Regions from separate parts of the Bradyrhizobium sp. LB8.2 genome, predicted to be linked through region 2. Evidence: predicted binding sites of a transcription regulator. Region 2 holds the regulator's gene; each other region holds the start of a gene.
What was found. Region 2 encodes LexA, which represses DNA repair genes until DNA is damaged. Its sites were predicted from a motif close to TGTTCNNNNTGTGTTCNG; they were not measured.

Region 1 (10,328 bases), on a different contig from region 2:
CGCCTCCGGCGGGCCCTCAGGATGAGGGATGAGTGTGCGGCAGCATTTCAACGCAGACGGATGCAGCCAAGCCTCATCCTGAGGAGACCGCGTAGCGGTCGTCTCGAAGGACGAGGCGCCCGGCCTCGATCGCCCCTACTTCTTCTTCCCCTGACCGATCTCCGGCTGCCAGGCGGCGTCCTTGCGGCTCGGTGCCGCGGCGGTTGCTTTGACTTTGTCCTTCTTCGGCTTCTTGGTCTCGCGATTGCTGCGTTGCTGTCCCTTGGCCATGACGTCCGTCTCCTGTGGGGCTCGAATTCGCTGGGTTCGTTCGACTGCGAGATTGGCGCTGCCGTATGCGCTGGGCACGCGGCGACGAGAGAAAAGACACGCGGTGCCGCGCACACGAAACGCGGAACATGCAGCGCAATCTCGACCTCACGGCAATTGCGTGAGTTGCGCTGACGCTTACGAGCGTACGCCTGCGTCATGCCGATTGCGAGGACAAAAACGCCGCGCGCGAGCGCCGCGATGCGGCCTTAAGTGCCCGCCCGCGCTGACATAATGCTGGCTATTGCCGCGCTAGGGGCGCATGTTTGCGGTAGCTGGCGTCGGTTGAGGCCCCTTCTTTGTGAAAGGCAGGTGTGCATGACCATCCGCTCGCGGCGAGAAACCGTCACCTTCAAATATCCATTCCACATCCGCGGCGTCGAGCGCGAGTTGCCGGCCGGCGCCTATGAGGTCGTCACCGACGAGGAGATGATCGAGGGCCTGTCGTTCGCGTCCTATCGCCGCGTCGCCACCATGATCACGGTGCCCTCCGAAGGCGTGCGCGGTGCGACGGAGATGCTGTCGATCGGCTCGGTCGACCTGGCGGATGCCCAACGCATCGACGCGAGTGCCGCCAATGACTGACATCCCGGTCGATCTCGACAGCCACCGCGGCATGGCCGCCCAGAAGGCGACCGATCTGCGCCGCGCGCTGGCCGACGTCGAGGCCCAGGTCAGGGAGCTGCGCGAGCGCGAGGCCGATCTCGAAAACCGCATGATGTCGGTGCCCGCCGCGTCCTGGCCGGAGGCCGCCGTGAAGGCGCGCCATCTGCTCAACCTCTATGCCGCGAGCCTGCCCACTGAGGACACCCGCCACCGCGCGCTGGTGGCCGCGCTGTTCGACGATTTCGCAAGACTGAACGGCGATAATTGACTCGAGCCGCAAGCCCCGGGCTCGCTGCACCTCTCCCGCTTGCGGGAGAGGTCGACGCGCCCCGGGCGATGCGAAGCATCGTCCCGCGCGCGGCGGGTGAGGGCTCTCTCCTCATCAGGGTTATCGCTTGTGGAGACACCCCCACCCCAACCCTCCCCCGCAAGCGGGAGAGGGAGCGCACCAGAACCAATCGGCACAAGGAGTACCCCATGACGCTCACCAGCAGCCGCTTCATCGGCCACGAACAGGACCGGGGCATCGTCCAGTTCTCGATGCAGGACGGCGCGAAGCAGATCGCCTGCGCGATCTCGACCTCCGCGATGGACGACCTCGAGCGCGGCCCGCGCGCCCGGCCCTCCGAGCGCGAAGAGCAGTTCACCCGCCTGCGCGAGCGCATCGAAGCCTGCGTGGAACGGAAGTATCAGGCGACGGAGTTCGAGGGCACCCCGCCGGGCATCGTGTTGCGGAGCATTGATTTTCGGGGGTAGGGGAGGCGACGGTTCGCACCGCGAGCGTGCAGGCTTCGCGCATTTTCGATCGCATCCGCAGGCCCCTTTACCGCCTCAGCTGTTGATATTAACCATCTGTTAACCATGCGGTCGCCTAATGTGAAGGTTGGGGGATCACCATGTCGGCCCATGTGACGCGACCGAAGTTGATGCCAGCCGATGCTGCCTTTCATCTGCTTGGCGGGCTCGCGGTTCGTGCCAAGGCCTTCATACAGACCAAAACGGCTGTCCTACGGAGCAATGCCATGTTCGGAAAGGACGACTTAGTGGACAATCTCGGTCGCGATCTCGATCGCGCGCGCGGACGACGCGATGCTCTTGCATCCGAGGCTGCGACCCTGACGGCTCAGATCGCCGAAATCGAAACCCGCCTTTCGGAGGAGAAGAACAGGCGGGAGCGTGATCGCGTCCTGGGCGAAATCGAAGCGATCAAAACCCGAATCAAACAGGCCGGGAGCGCGTTTGCACCTGTTGTCGATGGTCTCTGCAAGGCGATCGAGCAGGCTGCGGCAGTTGTGCCCGAGGCCCGCGAGCTCAATAGCTTCCTGGTATCGGTGGCGGCCGAAATCGACAACGTCATCGATCCCTTGGTGCGCGAACTGGATCAGCGCGCGGATGCGGTGCGAATAGGCCACGCTGCACCGGACATCCCGAGTTCGGCCAATGAGGGGGCCATCGTACCGCCCGTGGAACCGCCAAAAGACAACAACGATCGCCTGCTTCGCTTCCCGGCATGGCTGTCTCGCGACAAGGAGCCGGAAACGGAAACAGCGGAGAGCCCGCGCAGCACGGCAGCGTGAATCATCGGCGCGCCGCGCACCCCAAGAAGCTCGAATGCATGACGTTCGGAATTCGCCGATGAAATTGCGCGATGACGATTCGTCCCAATCTCATCGCGCCCTGGACGCCTAGCAGCGGCCCATTCCCGGCATCGTAGCTCGCGACGGAGTCTGTCACCGGGCCGCGCTTCGCGCGGACCCGTTGGTCGCGCCCCTGGATGACGACCCGTTGTCAGGCTCGCTGGTCCGCCAGGCAAGCAACTCCGGCTCTTGCGGCCAGCTCAGTTGGCGGCGCGGCGCAGGAAGGCCGGGATATCGAGAATGCTTTCGTCGGTCGCGTTGCGTGGAGATGAGCGGCCGTAGGGATCGAGCGGCTGAGGAGCTGCCTGGCGCGCATATTCCAGATCCGGCCTTGCCGGTTGCCCCGTGGGTCGGCCGGCCGCGGGGTGGAGCGGCGGGCTTTCCACCTGCGGAAGCGGTGCGCTGCGCTCGATGCGATCGGCGATGCGGCGGCTGTCGTTGCGCAGCTTGCCGGCGAGCTGCGTGAGTGAGGTTTCCGCCGGCGGCGTCTGCAGCGCCGGATCGAGATTGTCGATTCCCGTCGCCACCACCGAGACGCGGACGATGCCCTCGAGGCTTTCGTCAAACGACGCGCCGACGATGATGTTGGCGTCCGGGTCGGCCTCGTCGCGAATGCGGGTGGCAGCTTCGTCGACTTCGAACAGCATGAGATCCCTGCCGCCGGTGATGGAGATGATGAGGCCACTGGCGCGCTTGATCGAGGGGTTCTCGATCAACGGATTGGAAATTGCGGCCACGGCGGCGGCGAGCACGCGTTTCTCGCCGGAAGCTTCGCCCCGTCCCATCATCGCCTTGCCCTTCTCTCGCATCACGGAGAGAACGTCGGCAAAATCGAGATTGATCAGGCCTTCCTTGACGATGAGGTCGCTGATGCAGGCCACGCCCGAATAAAGCACCTGATCGGCAAGGGCAAAGGCATCGGCGAATGTGGTCTTCGCGCTGGCCACCCGGAACAGGTTCTGGTTCGGGATGATCAGCAGGGTGTCGACTGTCTTCAGCAATTCCTCGATGCCGGCTTCGGCAAAGCGCATGCGGCGCTGGCCCTCGAAGTAGAATGGCTTGGTGACCACGCCGATCGTGAGGATGCCGAGCTCGCGCGCGGTCCTGGCGATGATGGGTGCAGCCCCGGTGCCGGTACCGCCGCCCATGCCGGCAGTCACGAACACCATGTGCGCGCTGGTCAGATGTTCGCGGATCGTATCGATTGCCTCCTCGGCCGCGGCGCGTCCCAATTCGGGTTGCGAGCCGGCGCCAAGGCCCGCAGTCACCTGTGTGCCCAGCTGGATGAGGCGTGTCGCCTTCGACATGGCAAGCGCCTGCGCGTCGGTATTGGCGACGACGAAGTCGACCCCCTGCAGCCCGGCCGTGATCATGTTGTTGACGGCATTGCCGCCAGCGCCGCCAACCCCGAATACGACAATGCGCGCCTTCATCTCGCGAATATCTGTAGTGCCAGTCATTCTGTCCTCGCGGTTGCTCCGGCAGGCCGGGTGGGATGAGTATCGAGTGCTACCCGCAAGCCGCGCGGTCTGCGTCCACGATGGCCGCGGCCAGATGGCCCAATCGAAGCGCGGCTGGTCCCGCGGTCGCGCCGCCAGCCCGGCGACCGGTCCGCAGAGCCGCCACTTCGTCTTCCAGTCGTGCCGCCCACGCATTGGCGGCCATCGTCTCGGCAGCCGCCTGCGTCAGCTCGACGGCAAGGCGATCGGCGCACTCGCGCTCGCGCTCGAGATCTGACCGGTAGCCGGCTGCGACTGCTTCGAGCCGCGCGACCTCCGCCTTGAATGCCTCGATCTTGAAGGCCTCGATCTTTGCCATGGAGACATCGATGCGGTCTGCCGGGCGGCCAATTCGTGGGCGAGGCGTGTACCGGAGTTCGGAGAAATCAACGCTCACCAGGGCTTTCCCATCATCCGAACGCGAGCGTGGCAAACCGCGTCGCCTGGCAAGCGAACGAGCGGCCTCGCGCGAGATATTGAGGCGGGCACTGAGATCGGCATACGTCAACAACGCAACGCACATCGGCGCTTCTCCTGGAGCGAGCCGGGAAGGCATTTCGGGCTAATGATGGCTGGACGATGAGTTTAGGCTAGGGTGCGTTGGTTAATGGACGGTTAACGCGCGCGGGGCGCTAGCGCCGGGCGTGCGCGCCAGACCCGCCGAGCGCGAAGAGCAGTTCGTGCGCCTGCGCGAGTGCATCGAAGCCTGCGTGGAACGGAAGTATCAGGCGACGGAGTTCGAGGGCACGCCGCCCGGGATCGTGCTGCGGAGTATTGATTTTCGGGGGTAGGGTCTTGAAGCGATGGACCGCGGTCCGTTGTCATCGCGCGCGTCGCAGGTGACAACCAGATCTCATCCTGAGGGCCCGCCGCAGGCAGGCGTCTCGAAGGATGGCCGCTGATGGGCGCTAGGTTGGAATGAAACCGACGCGCTCGCCCTTCAATGCACTTTCTCCAGCAAACCACTCATAGTGGACGGAAGCTGCGACATCTTTTGGTGGCTCCTTATTTTCCAGGATGATCAGCTGCAAATTGGTATTGAAGCCGGTCAACGAGCGCCAAAATCCGCTCTCCATCCCAGGGTCTATCGGCGCATCATGTCCGTCCCCAACAGTCCCCTTTTTGTAGCTCGTAAGAGGTGAATCAATGAGCACCATACCAAGGTGAGGTCGGTTGTTGTTCCCACAATATCTCAACAACCCCAGCACGAATGCTGAATGGAGGATCGCGCGAAAACCCTTGCCGTGCGACTGTCGAGATTGTCCGTCGACAACTATGTCATAGCTTGACTCATCAAATTCAACTCGCCCTTCACCTTTCCAATTCCACTCCTTTAGAACGCCCTCTACTTCTTTGCAAAACATCAAGAGCAATTTTGACGGCAGAGGCTCCCATTTTCTTGCAGGCCCTATCGTTTGCTTCGAGGTTATTTCGGTTGCGCATCGATTAGCCCACTCTGACAGAATGTAAGCGCGAAGCTTCTCGGGTTGATCCACGTGGTCCTGAAAGTCAGAGGTAACGCCTCGATGCGTTACAAACCAATATTCCTTGGGCGGGGAATAGTCGCCTATGAATGTATAATGGAGAACCTTTGCAATCTCCGCAGCGGCAACGCCTGTCCCAAGTTTGCTGTCGTAGTGTTTGCACTGGTACAGTGACCAACGTCGCGGGTTGGACGACGGTGGATCGAACCAAACGATTACGTCGCGTCCCTTGTCGCCGGCCGCTGCTGGACTTCGTATACGTCTGGAACTTTTGACGCCAGATAGCCGGAAGCCCACTCAAGCGTAAAACGCTCAAATGCCTTCGGACTAAATTGTCCTAGTCGATCAAGTGGGTCGACTGGGAGACCAGCTCCCACTCCTAATAGCCTGGCGTTCGCATTGGGCCACGGCGAAGGCAGCGGCAGATTCTCGATCGACGATTTGGTCTTGACCGCCCCCACGTCTCCCCCAGGCGAATTATGATTAGTAATTGTCGCGAGAGTTACCTCATAACACAACTTCTCGTAATTGCACTTTTGGCGAACATGCAGCCCCCCAAAACAAAAACGGCCGGATCTTCCGATCCGGCCGCAATGCAAAACTCTACTCGGCTAAACCTACGCCTCGCGACGCAAGCCCCCGCCCAATTCGAAAATTCTTAGCTCGCCTTCTTCGCCGGCGCAGGCGTCGGGCCGACCTTCTTCTGGATGGCGCGCTTCAGCTCGAGGGCGCGCGGCGACAGCACGGCGGCCTTGGCCTTGATCAGGAAGGGGTCGAGGCCGCCATTGTGATCGACGCTCTTGATCGCGCTGGTGGAGACGCGCAGGCGCACGTTGCGGCCCAGCGCTTCGCTGATGAAGGTCACGTTGACCAGATTCGGCAGGAAGCGGCGCTTGGTCTTGATGTTGGAGTGGCTGACCGTGTGGCCGACCTGGGGGCCCTTGGCCGTCAATTCGCAGCGGCGAGACATGGTAAAATCCTCAATCTTTCCCAACGATGTGCGGCCGCCATTCGGGGCGCCACGGGCAAATTCTCTGTCCTTGCAGGGAGCGGGCGGACGTATAGGGGGGAAGGGGCGAGCCGTCAAGGTTTTGGGGCGGGTTTCGTGCTCCACGCCGGCGGCGGTCCACCCCCTCTCCCGCTTGCGGGGGAGAGCCGGGGTGGGGGTACCTCCGCGGAGGGGCACTCGTTATCACAGGCAGTGTCTCCGAGAGGAGAAAACCCTCACCCGCGCTTCGCGCGACCTCTTCCGCAAGCGGGAGAGGTACTGGAGCCCGGAGCGATCCCCCGATCACCAAAACGGCAGTGTTTCAAGCCCCTTACCATCACATAAAGGGCGTATTCGCACCCGAAGAGTTCAGTGGAGTTCGGAAGCGGACATGCCCGGACACATTGCTTGCCGTGGTATTTGGCTTAAGTAACAACCGTTCGCGCTCCGATTGGATTGTTTCGTGCTCACAACGCCTCATCATGCGCCCGGCCTGCGCTCAACGGAGCCGCGCGCAAGCGATCTGCGCTCTGCCGGCCGGCTGGCCATGGCGGCCTTGTGCGGGCTGGTTTTGGCATGGGCGGCGGAGCCGGCGGCGGCGCAGGGCAAGCTCGAGGCGCAATATGAGGCCTCGCTGGCCGGCATTCCCGTCGGCCGAGGCGCCTGGAACATCGATATCGGAGACGACGTGTTCGCCGCAGCCGCCTCGGGCGGCACCACGGGGCTGCTGAAGTCATTCGCGGGCGGGTCCGGCACCGGCGCCAGCCAGGGGCGGGTGGTCAACGGCGCGCTGGTCGCGACCGGCTACCAGGCCTCCACCACCACCTCGAAAAAGACCGAGGAAATCCGCATCACGCTCGACAAGGGCAATGTGAAGGATTTCGCCATCGTGCCGGAGCCCCCGGTCGATGCAGACCGCATCGTCGTCACCGATGCGCATCGCCGTGGCGTCTGGGATCCGATGACGGCCTCGCTGGTGCGCGTGCCCGGCACCGGCGACGTGCTGTCGCCGGACGCCTGCCACGGCAGCGCCGCCGTGTTCGACGGCCGCATGCGCTACGAGCTCAAGCTCGATTTCAAACGCATGGAGACCGTGAAGGCGGAGAAGGGCTATCACGGCCCGGTCGTGGTCTGCTCGCTGTTCTTCGTGCCCGTGGCCGGCTACATCCCCGACCGCCCCGTGATCAAATACCTCGCCGCCCAGCGCAACATCGAGATCGCGTTCGCGCCGGTGGCGGGCACGCGCGTCCTGGTCCCGTTCTGGCTGAAAGTGCCGACGCCGCTCGGGCCTGCGATGCTGGAAGCCACCAGCTTCATCACATCAGCCCAGCCGCCGCGGGTCGCGAAGACGCAATAGGCCTGGCGCCCCGCCCTTTCTGGCGAAAATAAACACAAGTGATTTCAAAGACTTGCCTACTGTGCATGGGGTTGTTTTCGCGGTTTTGCTTTGGAGGGGCCTTTGAACAGGGAATCCATTTGACTCCTCGCCGATTCTGATTCGACTCCACGCCATCCCCAATTTTAAGGAACGCGCCACCGAAACGTCGCTTGTGCGGCAGCCCGAAACTCCATCTAGTGCGCAGTCAATAAGTCTCCCGCGACATGTTGTGTGAACGGAACAGGACTCATGGGGGGTCTGCGATTCGGCCGCGATTCGTTCTCAACTCGTTCCGAAGCTTAAAGACACAGGGAAAAGCGTCGCAAAGTGAGACAGTTGCGCGGGGTTTGGGGAGCGTCACCATATTCTCCGCTGCTTGATCCCCTCACCCTGAGGAGGCCGCGTAAGCGGCCGTCTCGAAGGGCGAGGGGCCCGGCACCATCCGGGGCCTTCATCCTTCGAGACGCGCTGACGCGCTCCTCAGGATGAGGAGCAAGGCCCAGCCTCCGGCCCGCCCCAAAACAGCACTGACATTCGCCCCAATCGCCATTACCTAATCTCTGAGATGCCCTTTTCCTCCTCCCCCTTCGCTTCCGAGCGGCTTCCCGGCGCCGGCGTCACTGCGGTGCTCGGGCCGACCAACACCGGCAAGACCCATCTCGCCATCGAGCGGATGCTCGCGCATCCCTCGGGCATGATCGGGCTGCCGCTGCGCCTGCTCGCGCGCGAGGTCTACAACAAGATCGCCGCGCGGGTCGGCCCCGATGCCGTCGCGCTTGTGACCGGCGAGGAGAAGATCAAGCCGAAATCGCCGCGCTACTGGGTCTCCACCGTCGAGGCGATGCCGCGGGATCTCGACGTCTCGTTCCTCGCGGTCGACGAAGTGCAGATCGCCTCTGATCTCGAGCGCGGCCACGTCTTCACCGACCGCATCCTCAACCGCCGCGGTCGCGACGAGACGCTGCTGCTGGGCGCAGCGACGATGCGCCCGATCATCGAGCGGCTGCTGCCGGGCGTCTCCATGATCACGCGGCCGCGCCTGTCGCAGCTGGAATTCGCCGGCGACCGCAAGATCACGCGCCAGCCGCGCCGCACCGCGATCGTCGCCTTCTCGGCCGACGAGGTCTACGCCATCGCCGAGCTGATCCGCCGTCAGCATGGCGGCGCCGCCGTGGTGCTGGGATCGCTGTCGCCGCGCACCCGCAACGCGCAGGTGGCGATGTTCCAGAACGGCGAGGTCGATTATCTCGTCGCCACCGACGCCGTCGGCATGGGCCTCAATCTCGACGTCGACCACGTCGCCTTCGCCTCCGACCGCAAGTTCGATGGCTACCAGTTCCGCCGCCTGACACCGTCCGAATTCGCCCAGATCGCCGGCCGCGCCGGCCGCGCCACCCGCAACGGCACCTTCGGCACCACAGGCCGCTGCGGGCCGTTCGAGCCCGAGCTGGTGAACGCGCTGCAGAACCACACCTTCGATTCGGTCAAGGTTTTGCAATGGCGCAATTCGAAGCTGGACTTCGCCTCGCTCGGAGCGCTCCAGGTGTCCCTGAACCTGGGCCCCGGCCATGAGGCGCTGACGCGCGCGCCGATCGCCGAGGACATGCGCGTGCTCGACCATGCCGCCCGCGACGCCGAGGTGCGCGATGTCGCGCATGGCAAGGAGGCCGTGGAACGGCTGTGGGAGGCCTGCCAGGTCCCGGACTACCGAAAATTGTCGCCGGCCGCCCATGCCGAGCTGGTCACCACGCTGTACGGCTTCCTGATGCAGAAGGGCTGCATCCCCGATTCCTGGTTCAGGACCCAGATCGACCAGGCCGACCGCGTCGACGGTGATATCGACACGCTCTCGGCCCGGATCGCACAGATTCGCACCTGGACCTTCGTCGCCAACCGCCCGGACTGGCTGAAAGACCCCGAACGCTGGCAGGGAATCGCCCGCGAGGTCGAAAATAAATTATCGGATGCGCTCCATGAACGCTTGACTGAGCGTTTCGTTGATCGCCGGACCAGTGTATTGATGCGCCGCCTGCGGGAGAACACGAGCTTGAATACTGAAATCGGCAAGACCGGCGAAGTCATCGTCGAAGGCCATGTCATCGGCCGCCTCGATGGCTTCACCTTTGCACCGGATGCGGCGGAAGCCGGCTCCGATGCGAAAGCGTTGCAGGCGGCAGCGCAGGCCGTGCTCGCCGGCGAGATCAACGCGCGCGCCGAAAAACTGGGCAACGCGCCGGACGAGCAGTTCGTGCTGACCTCGGAAGGCATGATCCGCTGGACCGGCGACGCTGTGGCGCGGCTGTCTGCCGCAGAGGACGCGCTGCATCCGCGCATCCGCATCATCTCCGACGAACGCCTGACCGGCGGCCCCCGCGACAAGGTGCAGGCCCGGCTCGACCTCTGGCTCAAGACGCACATCGAAAAGCT
Region 2 (10,328 bases):
CTGTATTTGTCGTCCAGCATCGGCCTGCGCAAACCGAATGCGGAGGCCTTCGACCACGTCGTTGCTGCGATCGGCGTGCCCGCCGGGCGTATCGTGTTCTTCGACGATCTTGCCGAGAACATTGAAGGCGCGCGGGCGCGCGGCTTGACGGCGGTGCATGTGACCTCGCCGCGTGACGTCGGGATCGCCCTCAAGGCGCTGGGGATCTGACCGCCGGCCTGGCGCATTGCCAGGCAAGCCGACCTGCCGATCCGGAACAATTTCACCCGGGGACGAAAAACCAAACACTTTGTGCATTTTTAGACAGAGTTCCGGGAACGGAATGCCACCCTCCGGACTCTTGAGTCCGTTGGGACTTCTACGGACGGATGCATCATCGTGTTGGGCAAGACCTACCTCACCAAGCAGGCCTCTCTTCTTCTTGAATTCGCCAGGACAACTTCAGACTCGGACCTTTCCGCCAAGCTCGTGAGCAAGGCCGCCGACCTGAAATCCCAGGCCGATCCGCTTCCCGACAAGGATCAGGGGTCGAAGGCGCCCGACGTAAGTCCCGAGCAGACAGGGACCTGATCGGCGCTGGCCGGGGCGCTCGTCATTCTCGTCCCTGCCATGGTCACTCTCCTGCCGATCTGTCTCGTTCTCCGGATCATGCCGCGACGGGCTTGATCTTGCCTTCCAGAACAATGTGAAGCAGCGGGATGACTGTCCCCGCTCAGCTGTTTTTGCCTCTGCGCCCGCGCTCGGCTAGAAGACTTGCGGAACATTCGCCCGAACGTGCCGAGCAGGAGTTTTCGCCGTGGCCTTGATGCCGGTTTCTGGTGCGCTTGCCGCTGTGCTGGCGGGTGCAGAGCCGCTGCCCGAAGAGATGGTTGCCCTCGACGAAGCCTACCATCGCGTGCTCGCGCGCGACGTCGCGGCCCGGCGTACGCAGCCGCCGCGAGCGATGTCGGCGATGGATGGCTACGCTGTGCGCGCGGCCGATGCCGCGACGATCGATTCGAAGCTCACCGTCATCGGCGAGGTCGCGGCGGGTCGGCCGTTCGCGGGAACGGTCGGCGCCGGCGAGGCCGTGCGGATCTTCACCGGCGGCGTCGTTCCCGACGGCGCCGACGCCGTCGTGATCCAGGAGGACACGGTCGCCGACGGCAAGCGCATCACGATCAAGGAAGCCGCGATCGCCGGACGGCACATCCGGCCCGCCGGTGTCGATTTCCGCGAGGGCGACGTGCTCCTGCGCAAGGGAAGCCGTCTCACCGAGCGCGACCTCGCGCTTGCGGCCGGGATGAATCACCCGCACCTCGCCGTTTGCCGACGTCCGAAGGTCGCGATCCTCGCCACCGGCGACGAGCTGGTGATGCCGGGCACCACGCCCGGTCACGGCCAGATCGTCTATTCCAACGGCTACGCCCTGCACGCGCTCGCTCGCAGCGAGGGCGCCGAGACCATCGACCTCGGTATTGCCGCCGACACGCTGGAGGCCACCACCGTCGGCATTCGACGCGCCCGCGAGAGCGGAGCCGACATCCTGATCACGACCGGCGGCGCATCGGTCGGCGACCACGATCTGGTCCAGCAGGCGCTGAGGGACGAAGGCATAACGATGGCGTTCTGGAAGATCGCGATGCGGCCGGGCAAGCCGATGATGCACGGGCGGCTCGGCGCGATGGAGGTGATCGGCCTGCCGGGCAATCCCGTGTCGTCCTACGTCTGCGCTTTCCTGTTCTTGGTGCCGCTGATTCGCGCTCTCTCGGGCCGTTCAGTGATTCACCATCGCCGCGAGCGCGCCGTGCTCGGCCGCGACGTCGGCGCCAACGACCAGCGGGAGGACTATCTGCGCGCGCATCTGGAGGAGCGCGACGACGGCACGCGCGTTGCCCTTCCCGTCAACCATCAGGACTCTTCGCTGCTTGCGAATCTCGCTGCGGCACAGGTACTTCTCGTGCGCGCACCGTTCGCGCCGAAAGCCGAAGCAGGCACACCTTGCGAGGTGTTGCGGCTCCCCGTGTGAGCGCCCCGACAACGCATGTTCCGCGAACTTCGCTCTGTTCACGGTAAATTAAGCAGTTGCGGAACACATATCGAACATATAGTGTCCGTTCATGATTTGTTTCGAGCGTGTAGCGGCTTATTGCTGAATTCAGCGTCTCGGAATCGAACGACATCAACCTGGAGACTTTGGTCGAGATGTTAACGCGCAAACAATACGAGCTTCTGCGGTTCATCAATGAACGTCTGAAGGAAAGCGGCGTGCCGCCCTCCTTCGACGAGATGAAGGATGCGCTCGACCTGCGCTCGAAGTCGGGCATCCATCGCCTGATCACGGCGCTCGAGGAGCGCGGCTTCATCCGACGCCTGCCCAATCGCGCCCGTGCGATCGAGGTCATCAAATTGCCCGAGCTCCAGGCCGCCGCCGGCAGCCGCCGCGGCTTCACGCCGAGCGTCATTGAGGGCAATCTCGGCAAGGTGCGTGCGAGCTCCAGCCTGCCCGCGGACGATGGTGAACGTCCGGTCGCGGTGCCGGTGATGGGCCGGATCGCGGCCGGCACACCGATCGAGGCGTTGCAGACCCGCAGCCACACTATCAGCGTACCGCCTGACATGCTTGGCTCGGGCGAGCACTACGCGCTCGAAGTGCGCGGCGATTCTATGGTCGAGGCCGGCATCCTCGACGGCGACATGGCGCTGATCCAGCGCAACGAGAGCGCCGATACCGGCGACATCGTGGTGGCGCTGATCGACGACGAGGAAGCAACCCTCAAGCGCTTCCGCCGCCGCGGCGCATCGATCGCGCTCGAGCCCGCCAACGGCGCCTATGAGGTGCGCATCCTGCCGCCGAACCGGGTGAAAATTCAGGGCAAGCTGATCGGGCTGTACCGAAAGTACTGAGCCTGTACGGCAGTCACGCAATTCCAATTGGAGTGGACGGATTGCCCGCTCCGGCTGGATAGTCATCCTGGTTCTGCACAGATTATCCGGCCGCATCTCCGGCGGTCCATCCTCGACACGCCGCGCCGAGCATCCCAGAGGCTTCGCGGCGTTCCGGTTTGAGGAGACGTCATGCGCAAGGGCATCTCCGGCCGCTGACGTGCGCGACCGAAATGCCCAGGAGCAGGCTTTGTTCCTCGCCGATTCGGGAAAGATAATGTGATCGCGGCGTGCGGAAACCAGCCGCAGATTTGCCCATAACCAAGCAGAGGCTTGTGTGTTTCCACTCTGATAGGGGCCTGCGCCTCGATAAGAGACGCCGGTTGCTATCCCAGCATGAGGAGCACCCGATGTGTGACTACAGCCTGCATGCCATCGCGTCGCGCCCCGCCGAAGTCGGCGAGACGGTCGTCACGACAACCTTCCGCGGCACCTCGACGCGTGGTTTTGCGTCCGCAGCCGATCCGACTGTGGCCGTCTGCCTGCTGCCGGGAACGGAGCTCGCCTTCGCCGACAACATCCGCTACGACAATCGCTGGATCTGGACACGCACGATCAATTCCCGTGTCGGCAAGTTCGGCAAGATCGATCCGCACATTCCCGACCGCCATCATGACGCGATCGAATTCCCCGACGGCAAATACGTGCTGGTGACCCAGCTTGTCGAAGGACAGCGCGCGACCGTGCTGCAACTGCCGGTGACGCTGCCGGCCGGCGAGCGCGAGCACAAGCCGCAGATCATGGCCAACAGGCAGCCAACCATCACGCGCCTGCCGATCGGCTGACACGGTCGCCCTCCGGCCACGGGATCGGAGGCCAGGATTGATTTGCAATCGCCGGCCGTGGCCGGCGAGGTGGTGTGGTTTGCGTCCAGCGAATCCGATCGGATGCACCAGCCGACTGCATCTCTCCGCACGATCCGATTAATCGTCGGCTTGCAAATCGATTTCCGCCGGCGTTGCGTCCTTGCTGCGTGGCGGGATCGCTTTCGGCGCAAGACTGCCGTCGAAATCACCTTCGCCTGAGCCGGCCGGCAACCAGGGACGGCTCGTGCCTCTTTCCCTCACCGCCTGAACTGCAAAGCCGTCACCACGCTGCGTCAGCGCCAGCGCGCTCTGGCTCGCGAGCCGCCGTCGATCGACCACCATCGCGGCGCAATCGGGCGGCGCGGGACGTGCCGTCACCACCAGCGCGGCGCGGTTGCAATCGTCCGCCAGCGCGTCGATGCGCAGTGCCAGCGCGACCAGCCGCCCATCGGCGAGCGGCGTCACGCAGCCGGATTCATCGCAAGACACGCCGGCGGCCAGCGAGGCGCTGGCGGCATCGCGCGGATCGGCGTCGGCAGCCAACCACTCCTTGAGCAAAAAGCTATCCTTGCTCGTCTTGATCAGGTGAAGATGTCCGTCCTTGCCCCGCACCGCGACGCTCTGGCCATCCCCGGCAATCAGGATGTCGGGCTGCCGCACCGACAGCCCCCAGAGGATCGCGACCAGCAGCACCAGTGCGCCGGACCAGCGCAGCGGCGTGCGCAACAGGCCCAGCACGATGATCCCCAGGCTCGCCGCGATCAGCGGCGCGATGCCGAAAGCCGGGATGCGGCCGATCGCGCCCGGCAATGCCGCGACCCAGCGCGAGACCACGACCATCCAGTCGATGCCGATCCCCATCAGCCACCAGAACACGCTATCGAGCCCGAAGGGAGCCGCAAGCAGCCCGAGCAGCCCCGCCGGCATCACCAGCGCCGAGACCACCGGCATCGCACCGAGATTGGCGAGCACGCCGAACGGGGTGACGCGGTGGAAGTGGAAAGCGGCATAGGGCGTGGTCGCAAGTCCCGCGATCAGCGAAGCCATGAACAGCATCGCGATCTCGCGCCCGCCCCACATCGCAACGCGCGCGGTCGCCGAATGATCGGGCGATGCGAACAGGTTCGGCATGCCGATCTGCACCAGCGCCACCAGCCCGAGCGTCGCGGCGAACGACATCTGAAAACTCGGATGCACCAGCGCCTCCGGCGCGACTGCCAGCACGATCAGGGCGGCCACCGCCAGCGTGCGGAAGGTGATGGCGCGGCGATCGACCATCACCGCGATCAGCACCACTGCAGTCATGAAGAACGATCTTTGCGTTGCGACCTCCGCGCCCGACAGCAGCAGGTAGAACGCAGCAGCGACCAGTGCCGCGGCCGCCGACCATTTCTTGATGGCGAAGCCGGCCGCCAGTCCCGGGATCAGAGCCAGCAGCGCGCGCACCGCAAAGAACACGACACCGGCAACGACTGCCATGTGGTAGCCGGAGATCGAGAGCACGTGACCGAGGCCGGAGATGAACATCGCGTCGTTGACGGGCGTGGTGATCGCATCGCGCCGGCCGGTGAGCAGCGCAGTCGCGATCGCGCGGTTGTCGCCGTCGAGCGTGGCGCGGATGCGCGCGTCGATCGCATCGCGCAGGCCTTGCATGAAGGCTGCGTAACGCAGCCGCAAGCCGCCAGTCTCAGGCGGCGCCGCCACCGTGATTGCGCCCATTGCAAAACCGGAGGCTCCGATGCCCTGGAAGAACATGTCACGCGAAAAGTCGTAGCTGCCGGGCCGCACCGGCGCGAGCGGCGGCATCAGCCGCGCCTTCAACTGCACGAAGCTGCCGACCTCCGGCGCGGTGCCCTTGCGGACCGACAGGCGAACGCGCTCGAGCCTGACGTCGCTGCGCTGCGCCTCCATCGCGGTAACGCGCAGCACGAAACGGTCGGTGCGCTCGCGGATGTCGCGAGCCTCGACGAAGCCCGACAACGACACCCAGTAGAGCGACTTTGCCAGCACCGGGTGGGCGATGCGCGCCGTCTTCCAGGTCGCGACGGTAAAGCCGGCCGCGACCGCCGCGATCATGATCGCCGGCGCGAACAGCCGGCTCCGCCGCAACAGAGCCGCGCCAAGCATGAGCGCGACGGCGGTCGTGGCAACGACCCACAGCACCGGCTCATGATCGGCGGAGAAATAAAGCGCGATGCCGCAGCTGAAAGCCACGGGCACCCACGGCAACAGCCGCCCGGCGCCAGCCTCGCCGCGTACCCATGCGCGCAGGATCTCGACCAGCGATGTCCAGAGGTCGAGACCCGCAGGCGCAAGGCCGCCCGCGGACGCAGCGCGGCCTGCGGGCCAAGTCCCCGCGATCCCCTGCGACCGTACCGGCCGGCCCGGCTCCGCCATTCCCTGCACCTGACGATACGCAACGAAGGCCGAAGCTACCGGAACGTGCAGGCGGGCGGATAGCGGTACGGATCAGGAACGAAAGGGCCGAGCCGCTACTTTTCCTCTTCCATCGTCACGGCGACATCCGCCTTGGCCGACAGCCGGACCTTGTTGCCCTCGACATCGGCGACGAGGCCCTTGTCGATAAAGTGATGATGGCCCTTGTGGCTGCCCTCGCCGCTGTCCTTTTTGGTCAGCTTGATGCGATTGCCTTCGACCTTGTCGACGGTGCCGACGTGGACGCCGTCGGCACCGATGACTTCCATATGCTCTGCGATGTTCTGCATGGTGGGTTCCTTGTTGGACCCACCCCAACGCGCGGGGCGCATGTTCGTTCTCTCACGAGAATGACGAAGCCGTGTGCCCCCCGCTCGTCAGATCAGCGGCGCCTGCGAGGAGGCGTGGTGATTGACGATCTTCCAGTCGCCGTCCTCGCGAATGATGACCCAGCTCATCTTGACCGAGAAATCGGGACGTTCGCCGGCAAGGTCGAACGAGATGGTTGCGGCCATATTGATCAGGTCAGGACCTGCCTGCACCGACTTCACCTCGGAAAACACTGCGCTCGGCCTGCGCCAGCGCGGCAGACCGTTGAAATAATCGGCAACGCCGCCCCTGCCCCGGTAGAGCTTCGGGTTGGAGCCGAAGAAGAACGCGTTCTTCGCATAAAGCGATGACAGCGCGGCCGCATCGAGCGTCGCGAAGCCGGCGCGCCATTTCGCGATGATGGCGGACACGATGGCGTCGGCTTCGTTGCTCATTGTCGTCCCTCAACCCTCGTCATCCCTTGGCGACTTCCTTCGCGAACGTGTCGCGCAAACCGATGGTCCTGGAAAATACCGGCCTGCCGGGCGTCGAGTCCTTGTCGCGGATGAAATAGCCCTGGCGCTCGAACTGCATTGGCTCGGTGGAATTGCTCTCGGCAACCGATGCCTCGACTCGCGCATCAGCGAGGATCTCCAGCGACTGCGGATTGAGATCGGTAGCAAAATTCGAGGCGTCCGGGCTCGGGTTCGCAAAGAGCTGGTTGTAGATGCGGATTTCGGCCGGCTTCGACGCTGCCGCCGACAGCCAGTGCATGGTGGCCTTGACCTTGCGGCCGTCGGGCGCGTTGCCGCCCTTGGTCGCGGGATCGTAGGTGCAGCGCAGCTCCACCACCTCGCCGTTATCGTTCTTGATCACGCCGGTGCACTTGACGAAATAGGCGTAGCGCAGCCGCACCTCGTTGCCCGGCGACAGGCGGAAGAACTTTTTCGGCGGGTTCTCCATGAAATCGTCCTGCTCGATATAGAGCTCGCGGCCGAACGTGATCTTGCGCGTGCCGGCGCTGGGATCATCGGGATGGTTGATCGCCTCGAGCTCCTCGGTCTGCCCCTCCGGATAATTCTCGATCACGACCTTGAGCGGCCGCAGCACCCCCATACGCCGCTGCGACGTGCGGTTCAGCTCCTCGCGGATGCAAAACTCGAGCATGCCGACGTCAACGACGCTGTTGGCTTTGGCCACGCCGATGCGCTTGACGAATTCACGAAGGGCCGCCGGGGGCACGCCGCGGCGGCGCATCCCCGCCACGGTCGGCATGCGCGGATCGTCCCAGCCCGCGACATGCCCCTCGCGGACGAGCTGGGTCAGCACGCGCTTGGACAGTAGCGTGTAGGTCAGGTTCAGCCGCGCGAACTCGTACTGGTGCGGCTTCGACGGCACCGGCAGCTTCTCGATGAACCAGTCGTAGAGCGGCCTGTGATCCTCGAACTCCAGCGTGCAGATCGAGTGCGTGATGCCTTCGATGGCGTCCGACTGACCGTGGGCGTAGTCGTAGCTCGGATAGATGCTCCACTTGGTGCCGGTGCGCGGATGATGCGCATGCAGAATGCGGTACAGCACCGGATCGCGCAGGTTGATGTTGCCCGCACCCATGTCGATCTTGGCCCGCAGCACGCGCGCGCCGTTGGGGAATTCGCCCGCCTTCATGCGGCGGAGCAGGTCGAGGTTTTCATCCACGCTGCGATCGCGGAAGGGCGAATTCTTGCCGGGCTCGGTCAGCGTGCCGCGCGCACGGCGAATTTCCTCCTGGGTCTGGTCGTCGACATAGGCCAGCCCGTCGCGGATCAGTTGCTCCGCCCATTCATAGAGGCGGTCGAAATAGTCCGAGGCGAAGAACAGGTTCTTGCCCCAGTCGAAGCCGAGCCAGCGCACGTCGGCCTGGATGGAATCGATGTATTCCTGCTCTTCCTTGACCGGATTGGTGTCGTCGAAGCGCAGATGGCAGCGGCCCGGAAACTCCTGGGCGATGCCGAAATTGAGCGCGATCGACTTGGCGTGGCCGATATGGAGATAACCGTTCGGCTCCGGCGGGAACCGGGTCACAATCTCCTTGTATTTGGCCTGATCGAGGTCGGCCTGGATGATGTCACGAATGAAATCGCGCCCAACCTCAGTCGCCACCGGTTCTGTCATTACGAAAATCCTGTAGGGAAATCAGCGGCCCTTCTGCCAAATTCGGGACGCTGAGCCAAGGCCTTAAGCCGTCCGCTGCCGGGCTTTAGTTATGCAGCGGTCCTGCTATATACCACCGCCTCCCAATGCATAGGCCCTGCCAAGAATGACCGATTCCGTCGTCACCCGCTTCGCTCCCTCGCCGACCGGCTTCCTTCATATCGGGGGCGCCCGCACGGCGCTGTTCAACTGGCTCTATGCGAAGAAGCACGGCGGCAAGATGCTGCTCCGGATCGAGGACACCGACCGGGAGCGCTCCACGGAGGCCGCGATCGGCGCCATCCTCGACGGCTTGAAATGGCTGGAGCTCGACTGGGATGGCGACGTCATCTATCAGTTCAGCCGCGCCGCCCGCCACCGCGAGGTGGCCGAGCAGCTGCTCGCCGGCGGCAAGGCCTATCGCTGCTACGCCACCGCCGAGGAGCTCACCGCGATGCGCGAGAAGGCGCGCGCCGAAGGCCGCACCCGCCTCTATGACGGCCTGTGGCGCGACCGCGATCCGGCGACGGCTCCAAGCAACGTAAAGCCGACGATCCGGCTGCGCGCGCCGCAGACCGGCGAGACCGTGATCGAGGACCAGGTCCAGGGCCGCGTGGTTTGGCAGAACGAGAACCTCGACGACCTCGTGCTTTTGCGCGGCGACGGCAATCCGACCTACATGCTCGCGGTGGTGGTCGACGACCACGACATGGGCGTCACCCATGTCATCCGCGGCGACGACCATCTGATCAACGCGGCCCGCCAGAAACAGATCTACGATGCGATGGGCTGGACGCTGCCGAGCATGTCCCACATCCCGCTGATCCACGGCCCGGACGGCTCAAAACTGTCGAAGCGCCATGGCGCGCTTGGCGTCGATGCCTACCGCGCCATGGGATATCTCCCGGCCGCACTCCGCAACTACCTCGTGCGGCTCGGCTGGGGCCATGGCGACCAGGAGATTTTCTCGACCGAGGAGATGGTCGCCGCGTTCGACCTCGCCAGCGTCGGCCGCGCCGCGGCGCGCTTCGATTTCGCCAAGCTCGAAAACCTCAACGGGCATTACATCCGCAATGCCGACGATCAATCACTCGTGAAGATGTTCGAGGACGTGCTCGACCACGTCGTACCCAGCCGCGACGAGCTTAAGGCCAAGTTAAACGACACCACGCGCGCGCAGCTCTTGAAGGCCATGCCGGCCCTGAAGGAGCGCGCCAAGACGCTGATCGAGCTGATCGACAGCTCCTATTTCATCTTCGCCGACCGGCCGCTGGAGCTCGATCCGAAGGCGGCGGCGCTGCTGACGCCGGAAAACCGCAAGCTGATCGGCCAGCTTCATTCCGCGCTGGAGAAAGTCGAGACGTGGAGCGGCGCCGCCACGGAAGCCGCGCTGCGTGCGTTTGCCGAGGAAAATAGTCTCAAGCTCGGCGCGGTCGCCCAGCCGCTGCGGGCGGCGCTGACCGGACGAACGACGTCGCCTGGTATATTCGAGGTTTTGGACGTCTTGGGACGCCAGGAGAGCCTGGGCCGGCTCAAGGACCAAGCCAAGGCCTAGTCTACGACGTAAGTCGACCATGCGTGGCGCCATCTTGCAGCGCACACAGCAATAATATACCCATCTCACCCGTACCTTCTGGAACATCCGGCCTGCCCCAACATCTGCTTAGGGGCCTTCCGGGTCCG
Region 3 (10,328 bases), on a different contig from region 2:
ATCGATGATATAGATCCGCGACGAGCGTATCCCGGGGATGATGAGATAGCGCCGCTCGATGAAGGCATGCCCGGCGAGCGGTGACAAGGCGGAGGAGCAGGCATTCCAGCCGAAGTGATGAAACTCATCGCCCTTGTTGGGCATCGTCACGGTGTGGACGATTTGGCTGTAGGTCGGCGATCCCGGCTTGACGTCGATGACCGCGAGAGCATCCGGTTTCGAGAAATCCGGACTGAGCAGCAACGTGTAGGCAAAGTTCTCCGCAGGTGCTTCCATCGCAAGCTTGGGCGATGCGTGAAAGGTGGGATCCGGCCTCATCGTCATGGCACTGCCTCCCTGTTTCGTCGGCTCGCTCCAGCCTGGCTCGGAATAGCGGCATAATGAAGAGCTGTTGCGCGATGTCTTGAGATGCTCCGCGGGCCTGGTTGGCGAGCGTACAATATGTCATCGCCGGCTTGCGGGAAACCACGCGAACCGCGTTAATTCGACGCCTTCAGCCAGATGGCAGCTGGCGGGATCAGGCTGGGCGCGCTTGTCCGGGACGACGGCGGAGGCTACTTCCCCCACCGCAATGCCAGCGCATCACGCTCCTTGGCCAACTCCAGCAGCCCTGCCCGCGTCGCCGGATGCAACGGTTGCAACGGATGCCGCACCGTGTCCGACTTGATCACGCCGCCGGCCTGCATCATCGCCTTGCAGGCGATCAGGCCGCATTGGCGGTTTTCGTAGTTGATCAGCGGCAGCCAGCGTTCATAGGCGGCTTTCGCCTCTTCACGCTTGCCGGCGAAATAGGGATCGATGATCTGGCGGATGCCGTCAGGATAGCCGCCGCCGGTCATCGCGCCGGTGGCGCCGGCATCGAGATCGGCGAGCAGCGTGATCGCCTCCTCGCCGTCCCAGGGCCCCTCGATCGCGCTGCCGCCTGCCTCGATCAGGCTGCGGAGCTTAGAAGCAGCGCCCGGCACCTCGATCTTGAAATAGCGGATGTTGGCGAAATCGCGCGCCAGCCGCGCCAGCAGCTCGACCGACAGCGGCGTGCCGGCAACGGGCGCATCCTGGATCATGATCGGAATGTTGATCGCGCCGGACAGCACCTTGAAGAATTCGACGACGCCTTTCTCGGGCACGCGGAAGGTTGCACCGTGATAGGGCGGCATGACCATCACCATGGCGGCACCGGCCGCCTCGGCCTGTCGGCTGCGCGCGGCGCAGACGGCCGAGCTGAAATGCGTGGTGGTGACGATCACGGGAACGCGGCCCGCGACATGCTCCATCACCGCATGCATCACGGTCTCGCGCTCGGCATCGGTAAGCACGAACTGCTCGGAAAAATTGGCGAGGATGCACAGACCATTCGAGCCGGCATCGATCATGAAATCGATGCAGCGGCGCTGTCCGTCAAGGTCGAGCTCGCCGCGCTCGTCGAAGATGGTGGGTGCAACCGGGAACACGCCGCGATAAGGGCGCTGGGCCTTGTGGTGTTGCGTGACCGGCATCGAACTCTCCATCCCTGATCTTCTCGACATCTGCCGCGGCGCTGACGCAGCGTCACAGATGTACCCGCCGCGCGCAGCGGCGGCAATGCCGATTGCGCGACGTGGGGATAGAGGATTGTCGAAGCTACGCGGTCTTCACCGCACCCAAAAAGCCCTCGACCGCCACGCGGAGACGATCGGCGTCGGCCGACATCTTCTTCACGGACACCGACAGCACCGAGCCGGCATTGCCGGTCTCCTGGTTGAGCCTGGCGACGCTGCCGATGGTATCGGTGACCTCGCGGGTTCCCTGCGCGGCCTGCTGGAAGTTGCGCGAGATCTCGGTGGTGGCGGCGCGCTGCTGTTCGACCGCGGCGGCAATCGCCGTCATCTTCTCGTCGATGCCGCTGATGGCGCCTCCGATCGCGCGGATGGCAGTGACCGCCTGGCCGGTCGCGCCCTGGATCTCCGCGACCTGGCGGGAGATTTCCTCCGTCGCCGTCGCCGTCTGCGAGGCGAGACTCTTGACCTCGCCGGCGACCACGGCGAAGCCGCGACCGGCCTCACCCGCACGCGCGGCTTCGATGGTGGCGTTCAACGCCAGGAGGTTGGTCTGCCCTGCGATGGCGTTGATCATCTTCACGACCTCGCCGATGCGGCTAGCGGTCTGATCGAGGATCTCGACCGTCGCATTGGTCTGTGCTGCCTGCGACACGGCTTCGCGGGCCTCGCGGGCGCTGGCCTGCACCTGCGCGGAGATCTCGCCGACGGACGCGGAAAGTTCCTCGGTCGCGGCTGCGATGGTCTCGAGATTGTTGGTGGCCTGCTCGGCGGAGGAGGAGACCGCCGCGGTCTGGCTGCTCGATTCCGAAACCAGCGAGCGCACGTCGGTCGCGGTGGCATCGAGTTCTTTCGTCGACGCCGCAACGCTGTGAATGACGGCTTGCACGGTGTCGTCGAAGCTGCGGCAGGCCGCATCGACGGTGCCGGAGCGGGCGAGCTGGAGCGCCTGCTGCGATTCGCGTTCCAGGCCCAGGCGTTCCGCGGTCGCCGCACTCTCGCGCAGGCTTTCGAGCGCGGCCGCCATGGTGCCGAACTCGTCGGGATGTCTGGATTGCGGAACGGGCGTGGCGTAGTCGCGGGCGCTGATCCTGGCGATGGCGTCCAGGATGGCGCGCACCGGGCGCATCAGGCGGTTGCGCACCACGTACACGCCGGCCAGGGTCACCGCCAGAGCGAGCAGGAACGCGAGCGACTGCACGACGAGATTGGTGAGCGCCTTGGCCTGCACCGTCTCCGCCCGCGCGATCGACTGGTCGAGCGCCTTGTTCGCCACCGCGACGATGGACGGGAAGGGTGACTGGCACAGCGTATTCCATTCCGAGGCGGGAAGCGCGGGCTTGCCGCTGCCGTCGAAATTCTTGGTGAGCTCGCCGATCTGCTTCAGGACGCCATCGGTCTTGGCCTTCGCGTCCGTCGCTGCCGTAACCAGTTCCGCCGTCACGCCGGGCGCAGCCAGCAACTCGCCCATGCCCGCCCAGCCGGAGGCGATCGTGCCATCCCACTGCGCCACTGACCGCTTCTGCGCGTCGTCGAGCGCCTTGCTGCTGTTGACGTTGGATCGAAGGGACGAACAATGGATTCCATAGCGGTCGCGCACCTGCCAGGCGAAGCGGCGGACCTGGATCATGCGCGCGATGTAGGGATCGTCCGTCCAGGCGCGGTTCGACACCGCGGTGGAGGCGAGGTTCGCCGTATCGATGACTTTGGTGACGGCATCGTACCAGGAACTGGTCCGCTCGATCTTGCGCTCCGCGCGCGGACGCTTGGCCTCGTCGTAGAACAGCTGGAATTGCGGCGCGGCGTCGCTCCAGCGCTGCTTCAATGTGCCCGCGAGTTCGTCGCGGCGGGCGAAGTCGACTGTGGCGAGCGCGGCGCCGATGGCGTCATACCCGCCCTGCTCGGCCTTCTCCGCCACCTCGAGTTTTGCCCGCGGGTCGTCCTCGCCGAGGATCGCGCTCTGCGCATCGCCGCGATTGTTGCGCAGCGCCAGCACGCCATGGAAGATCGCCTTGTCGGCGGCGGCTAGCCGCGCGGTTTCGAGACTGTCGCTGTAGCGGCCGAACGCCCCGACCATCTGGATCGCCGTGGAGGCCAGCGCACCGGCAGCCAGCAGGGCCATCAACGTCAGGAGGAGCGAACTTACCGATTTCTTGAACATTGCCATGGTGTCGGGGGCCTGGGTCGGGGGCCTATTCTTTCGAGCGCCACCTTGCCCCGCGACATGCCAATGTTTCGTTAAGGTTTTAATCGAATTGCCGTGAGCTTCCGGCCCGACGAACCTTCATGCAGCCCCGGATATCACACGACGACCTTGGTGAAATCCGGCGGGCGGCGCTCGGCGAAAGCGGTGAAGGCCTCGCGCGCCTCGGCGGTGCGCAGACGCAGTCCGAACTGCTCGCCCTCGGCGTTCATCTGCGCGACCAGCGCCTCGCCATTGCGCATCAGCTTCTTGGTGGCGGTGAGGGCGCCGGCCGGCTGACGGGCAAGACGCTGCGCCAGCGCGAGCGCCTCGGCATCGAGCTTGTCGAGCGGCACCGCGCGGTTGGCGAGCCCCCATTCCAGCGCGGATTTGGCCGGCACCGTCTCGCCGAGCGCGAACATCTCGTAAGCGCGCGCGTGGCCGATGCGCGCCGGCATCAGCAGGCTGGAGGCTGCTTCCGGCACCAGCGCAAGGCTGACGAAGGGCGTCGACAATTGCGCGTTGTCGGCGAGCACGACGAGGTCGCAATGCAGCAGCATCGTGGTGCCGACGCCGACGGCGCGGCCCTGCACCGCGGCAACCAGCGGCCGGGTGCAGCGCGCCAGCGACTGGATGAAGCGCACGACGTTGCGGCTTCCTTCCGACTTGCCCGCTGCGACCGCGGCGAATTCGCCGACGTCGTTGCCGGCGGTGAACATGTCGCCCTCGCCGCGGATCAAGATCACGCGGGCCGACGGATCGAACTCGGCGGATTCGATTGCATCGGCGAGCTTGCCGTACATCGCATCCGTCAGCGCGTTCTTCTTGTCGGGGCGCGCCAGCGTGAGCGTGAGGATTCCGCCGTTGTTCTCGATCCGGACGTGCTCTGTCATGGGTCTCTCCTTTATTCTCTTGGAAATTTCTCTTGAATGCTCGTCAGCCAGCGCGCGACGATGTCGATCTCCGCGCTGGTAAATCCGTCCGTCAACGCCGCGTTGACCTCTGCCGCGTTGGCCTTCGCCTGTGCGAGCGCTGTGCGGCCCTTCGGCGTCAGCCAGACGCGCCAGGCGCGCCCGTCCTCGCGATCGGCGCGCCGCTCGATCAGTTTTGCAGCTGCCGTGCGGTCGACGAGGCCGGAAATGCCGGCCGGCCCCAGATCGAGCGCCGCGCCCGCCTCGCCCATCAGCACGCCGTCCTGCTTGCCGAGGATGAACAACAGTCCCGCCTGCGCCGGCGTCACCTCGCTCGAAGGCTGCGCCGCCATCCAGCGCTGCAAGCGCCGCTGCGCGGCGCTCAGCAGGTAGATCAGCCGATGATGCCTCGCGCCGGCCGCTTTAGTTCGCATGCGAAGTAGATAGCCGAGGCCGACTGAGTTGTCAAAAGGACTTGCTAGGCCGCCGCTGCGCGGCAGCCGCCGAGGAACAGAACCGCACAGGTCTGCACCCGACGCTCGATCTGCTTGCGTGACGGCAGAGGCAGGCCGCCATAGATCGCCGCGCGTTGCGGCGCCGATGCGACCATGCCGATCAGCATGCCGGCGGCCTCGTCGACGTCGTCGAGCGCGATGAGCTTCTTCTTGACCTGGACCCGGAGCCAGCGCGCGAGCGCAGCGGCGGTTCGCGAAATGCCGTTCCTGTAGAAATTGGCGGCGAGTTCGGGGAAAGCGGCCGATTCCTGAAGCACCATGCGCTGCAACGCCACGACCTCTGGATCGAGCGCAAGATCGGCGCAGGCCAGCAGCGCGGCGCGCAGGCCGACTTCAATGTCGACTTCGTCGCTGGCCTGGAGATCGACGGCAGAGAGCAACCGCTCGAGCCGGTCCGCGCACATCGCCTCGAACAGCACGGCCTTGCCCGGAAACAGCCGATAGAGTGTCTTGGTCGAGATGCCGGCGCCACGCGCCAGCTCTTCGGTGCTGGTCGCGGCATAGCCGTCGACGGCGAAGGCGTGGCGCGCGGCCTCGAAGACGATCTGCTTCGTCTCCTCGTCGCTGCGCAATTGCGGCCGCCCGCGCGGGCGGCATTCACTTGATGGTTTTGCCTGAGCCATGCTTTTGAATGATGCCTGTCATTCCATTGACAGTCCCAAAGCTAGTTCTATTTTGGAAATCGTCAAGTTTCCTAATTCAGGGAGCCGGCCATGACCGTGCACACCAACCCGTCCAAGTCCGAAGCCGTCGTGATTCCAGGCGATGCATTGGAGGGCATTCTGCCCGCCACGCAATCCCCCGCCCGCACAAGAAAGCTGAACCTTCGCAAGCTGTTGCTGGCAGGTGCGGCGGCTGCCGCGCTAGCCGGCGCAAGCTGGTACGGCTACGACTATTGGACGGTCGGCCGCTTCCTTGTCTCCACCGATGACGCCTATGTGAAGGCCGACAGCACGACCATCGCGCCGAAGGTCAGCGGCTATCTCGACCGCGTCCTGATTGGCGATAACGAGCATGTGAAGGCCGGCCAGGTACTCGCGAGGATCGACGACCGCGACTTCAAGGTCGCACTCGACCAGGCCAAGGCCGACGTCGCTGCCGCCAATGCAACAGTGACGAGCAAGGAAGCGCAGCTCGACGTGCAGCAGGCCGTGATCGCAGCGGCGAGAGCGACCATCGATGTCGACAATGCCGCGAAACTTTTCGCCAAGCAGGAGAACAAGCGCTACACCGATCTCGCGGCGACGGGCTTTGGCAGCGTGCAGAACGCGCAGCAGGCGCAGGCGCGCGACGCCGGCGCCGATGCGGCGATCCAGCGCGATATCGCCAATCTCACCTCCGCTTTGAAGCAGGTCGATCTCCTGAAGGCCGAGATCCTGCAGGCCAAGGCCGCGGCCGTCCGCGCAGACGCGCTCCAGCGCCAGGCCGAGCTCAATCTCGGCTACACCACGATCGTCTCGCCTATTGAAGGCGTGGTCGGCAATCGCAGCTTGCGCGTCGGCCAATACGTGCAGGCCGGAACGCAATTGATGTCGATCGTGCCGGCCGAGGGCACATATGTCGTCGCCAACTTCAAGGAGACGCAGCTCACCAACGTGAAATCCGGACAGGCCGTCGATATCGAGATCGACATGTTCCCGGGCCAAGTCGTGCACGGTCACGTCGATTCCATCGCACCCGCAAGTGGCCAGGAGTTCGCGCTGCTGCCGCCCGACAACGCCACCGGCAACTTCACCAAGGTGGTGCAGCGTATCCCCGTCAAGATCGCGCTCGACGCCCGGCACGGGCCCGCAATTGCGCTCCGGCCCGGCATGTCCGTGATCCCGACCATCGCAACACGTTCGACCGCGCCGACCGCCAATCCGGCCGCCGCGCCCAAAGCGAAGCTCGTCTCCGGAGGGTCGTGCCATGTCAAACAGCCTCTCACTTTCGACGCAAGCAACACCGGCCGCGACGTCTGATCGCCCGGTCGCCGATCCCAACCGTGCGAGTGCCGCGACCTGGATCGCCGTGCTTGCCGCCATGATCGGCTCGTTCATGGCGATCCTGAACATCCAGATCACCAACGCCTCGCTGCTCAACATCGAGGGCGGCATCGGCACCGGCGCCGACAACGGCTCCTGGATCTCGACGTCTTATCTGATCGGCGAGATCATCGTGATCCCGCTGACCGACTATCTGAGCCGCGTGTTCTCGTTCCGCCGCTACATGCTGGCGAGCGCGGTACTGTTTGCGGCGTTCTCCGTCGCCTGTGCCTTCACCCACGATCTGCCGTCGATGATCGCGATGCGCGGCTTGCAGGGCTTTGCCGGCGGCGTGCTGATCCCGATGGCGTTCACGCTGGTGCTGACCAAGCTGCCGAAGCCGCAGCAGCCCGTCGGGCTCGCGATCTTCGCGCTGTCGGTCACCTTTGCGCCGGCGATCGGTCCGACCATCGGCGGCTATTTCACGGAAAACTACGGCTGGCGCACCATCTTCTTCGTCAACGTGATCCCGACCGCTGTCATGGTGAGCGCGCTCTATCTGACGCTGGAGCGGCAGAAGATGCAGCTCGGCCTTCTGAAGGATGGTGACTGGGCCGGCATCGTCACCATGGCGATCGGTCTGTCGGCGCTACAAGCCGTGCTCGAGGAAGGCAACAAGGACGACTGGTTTTCCTCACCCTTCATCATCAAGCTGGCGGTGATCGCGGCCGTCAGCCTCACGCTGTTCATCACGATCGAGCTCACGATCGAGAAGCCGCTGATCCGGTTGCGCCTGCTGACCCAACGCAATTTTGGCTTCGGTACCGTTGCCATGACCATGGTTGGCTTCGCGTTGTTCGGCTCGGTCTACATGCTGCCCGCCTATCTCGGCCAGGCGCAGGGCTACAATGCCGAGCAGATCGGCAATGTGCTGGCATGGACCGGCCTGCCCCAACTCGTGCTGATCCCGCTGATCCCGAAACTGATGCGGCGCTTCGACACGCGTTATATCGCGATCACCGGGCTTCTGATCTTCGCCTACAGCTGCTTCATGAACACGGCGATGTCCCCGGACTATGCCGGCGACCAGCTCTGGATCCCGAACATCGTGCGCGCCGTGGGACAAGCCATGGTGCTGACGCCGCTGACCTCGGTCTTGACCGGCGGCATCGCACCGCAGGACGCGGCAGCGGCCTCCGGCATCAGCAACATGTTCCGCAACCTGGGCGGCGCGATCGGCACGGCGACGCTCGCCACCATCATCACCAAACGCGAGCAATTCCACTCCAACATCATCGGCCAGTCGGTCACGCTCGGCCGCGAGGAAGTCCGCACCCGGATCGCGCAGATGACCGAGTACTTCATGACGCACGGCGTCCCCGATCCGAACGCCGCGCGCGAGCAGGCCATCATCGCACTCGGCAAGACCGTGAAGCGCCAGGCGCTGGTGATGGGTTATTCCGACACGTTTGCCGTGATCGGCGTGGTGCTGGTGCTCGCCGCGATTGCGGTGCTGCTGACGCGGCGCGTGAAGGCGGCTGGCGGGCCGGCGCATTAGGACCTCGCCCATCACTCGCAGTTTGTCGCAGCTATCAGGCTTGACGGCCGCTTCTTTTTATGTTCCCTTTTCGTTCTTATCTATTTTAAGTTGTGTAAGGGGCATTTGATGAACGAAATTGTGCCGATTCAACTCGTCCTGCATAACGACGGAGACGTTCCGCGCGAGTTTTTCGTCGACCTGTTGCGCCGTATCTTTGGCAAGTCGGAGGACGAGGCAGCCTCCGTCATGGCCAGCATCGAGAAGCACGCGACCGCTGTCTGTGGTCCTTATCCACCATCCGTTGCGGACGCACTACTGGAGTCTGCCCGGCGGCGCATCGCCTTCGCCGGCCATCCTCTCCTGATTACGAGCGAAACGGCGAAGCCGTGCTGCGGGCTTTGCGACCAGCCTACCGCAAAATCGGAAGTTCATTTGACGAACCGCACAGTCTGGCTGTGCGCCGAGTGCGTGCTCGCTGCAGCAGCCGCATCCCAAGAACTACCCGAGGAAGAGTTCAACTATGCGTTCGGTGTTTTGAATTGGCATTTCTCCGACATCTCGCGTAGCCAGCTCGTAACCACGGTCCGCCAGTTTCCCGGCCACATGCGAGCAGACGTCCAGACTGCCATCGACCGCCTATTCGCCTCGCCGATCCGGTTGCTAGGCATCGCCGAGAATCGTCACGAAACGGTATCCATGGCCCGACTGATGCAGAACGATAATTTCGCGGTGGCGATTGCACCACTTCAGTACAACGACGTGGACATTGGCGAGCAGGCACCGGCCAAGTGCCTCGACAATGGTCTCTGGCTTTGCTCTGCATCCGGCCTTCGCTACGCGGTGCTGCTGGCCGTTCATCGGGAATATAGCCGCGAGACCGGCGTGCGGATCGAAATCATGGTGCCGGCCGGGGTCGCGGGAGCAGCACTTGTCCAACAATGCTTCACCGCACTGGAGGACGCAGTGCAGGCCGCGCGCACCTATCGCGGCAAAATTTTATCGCTCGATGTCGATTCCGACTATCGCGGCCGTTCTCGCGGAATCACAGTGCACAGACTTCCCTCGGTCGGGCGTGACGAGGTGATCCTGCCCGAGCAGACGTTGCGACTACTCGATCGCAACGTATTGAACTTCGTAGGGACGCGAGACATGCTGCGCCACCTCGGGCAATCGACCCGCAAGGGCATTTTGCTCTACGGACCGCCCGGCACCGGCAAGACACACACCATTCGCTATCTTGCGACCCATCTGCCCGGACATACGACGCTAATCATCACGGCTGAGCAGATCGGCCTGCTCGGCGCCTATATGAATCTTGCCCGCCTCTTGCAGCCCGCCATGGTGGTTATCGAAGACGTCGACCTGATCGCACGGCAACGCGAGAGCATGAGCGGCTGCGAGGAACCGCTGCTCAACCGGCTCCTCAACGAAATGGACGGCTTGAAGCAGGACGCTGACATCCTGTTCCTGCTGACCACCAACCGTCCCCAGCAGCTTGAGGGCGCTCTCGCCGGTCGTCCAGGTCGGATCGATCAGGCGATCGAGGTGCCTCTTCCCGACGAGACCGGCCGCGGCAAGCTCGTCCGGCTCTACGGCAAGGGGCTGCCACTCGAGGACGCAGTGATCAGCGAAGCCGCCCGCCGCAGCGAGGGCACGAGCTGTGCCTTCATCAAGGAGTTGA

Region 1: a site for LexA is predicted at 8,179-8,196, ahead of ABIB06_RS20965 (helicase-related protein). Genes of this name have one in related genera too.
Region 3: a site for LexA is predicted at 8,726-8,743, ahead of ABIB06_RS24175 (ATP-dependent Clp protease adaptor ClpS). Genes of this name have one in related genera too.

What each region holds. Positions count from the first base shown of each region.
Region 1 covers NZ_JBEPQV010000017.1:38,747-49,074, forward strand. Annotated here, with positions in the region: gene ABIB06_RS20910 (hypothetical protein) at 136-270, opposite strand; gene ABIB06_RS20915 (hypothetical protein) at 628-894, shown strand; gene ABIB06_RS20920 (hypothetical protein) at 887-1,183, shown strand; gene ABIB06_RS20925 (DUF1488 family protein) at 1,393-1,671, shown strand; gene ABIB06_RS20930 (hypothetical protein) at 1,812-2,492, shown strand; gene ftsZ (cell division protein FtsZ) at 2,753-4,012, opposite strand; gene ABIB06_RS20940 (hypothetical protein) at 4,062-4,370, opposite strand; partial or broken gene ABIB06_RS20945 (DUF1488 family protein) at 4,690-4,842, shown strand; gene ABIB06_RS20950 (hypothetical protein) at 4,960-5,424, opposite strand; gene rpmB (50S ribosomal protein L28) at 6,194-6,505, opposite strand; gene ABIB06_RS20960 (DUF3108 domain-containing protein) at 7,071-7,880, shown strand; gene ABIB06_RS20965 (helicase-related protein) at 8,467-10,328, shown strand, end outside.
Region 2 covers NZ_JBEPQV010000028.1:8,511-18,838, reverse strand. Annotated here, with positions in the region: gene ABIB06_RS28210 (HAD family hydrolase) at 1-210, shown strand, start outside; gene ABIB06_RS28205 (hypothetical protein) at 379-570, shown strand; gene ABIB06_RS28200 (molybdopterin molybdotransferase MoeA) at 797-2,008, shown strand; gene lexA (transcriptional repressor LexA) at 2,185-2,886, shown strand; gene ABIB06_RS28190 (hypothetical protein) at 3,276-3,710, shown strand; gene ABIB06_RS28185 (ComEC/Rec2 family competence protein) at 3,849-6,128, opposite strand; gene ABIB06_RS28180 (DUF2171 domain-containing protein) at 6,224-6,457, opposite strand; gene ABIB06_RS28175 (nuclear transport factor 2 family protein) at 6,545-6,931, opposite strand; gene ABIB06_RS28170 (glutamine--tRNA ligase/YqeY domain fusion protein) at 6,951-8,627, opposite strand; gene gltX (glutamate--tRNA ligase) at 8,773-10,200, shown strand.
Region 3 covers NZ_JBEPQV010000021.1:94,512-104,839, reverse strand. Annotated here, with positions in the region: gene ABIB06_RS24215 (selenium-binding protein SBP56-related protein) at 1-324, opposite strand, end outside; gene ABIB06_RS24210 (dihydrodipicolinate synthase family protein) at 555-1,496, opposite strand; gene ABIB06_RS24205 (methyl-accepting chemotaxis protein) at 1,621-3,702, opposite strand; gene ABIB06_RS24200 (enoyl-CoA hydratase) at 3,837-4,610, opposite strand; gene ABIB06_RS24195 (MarR family winged helix-turn-helix transcriptional regulator) at 4,622-5,062, opposite strand; gene ABIB06_RS24190 (TetR/AcrR family transcriptional regulator) at 5,107-5,715, opposite strand; gene ABIB06_RS24185 (HlyD family secretion protein) at 5,857-7,104, shown strand; gene ABIB06_RS24180 (DHA2 family efflux MFS transporter permease subunit) at 7,052-8,665, shown strand; gene ABIB06_RS24175 (ATP-dependent Clp protease adaptor ClpS) at 8,774-10,328, shown strand, end outside.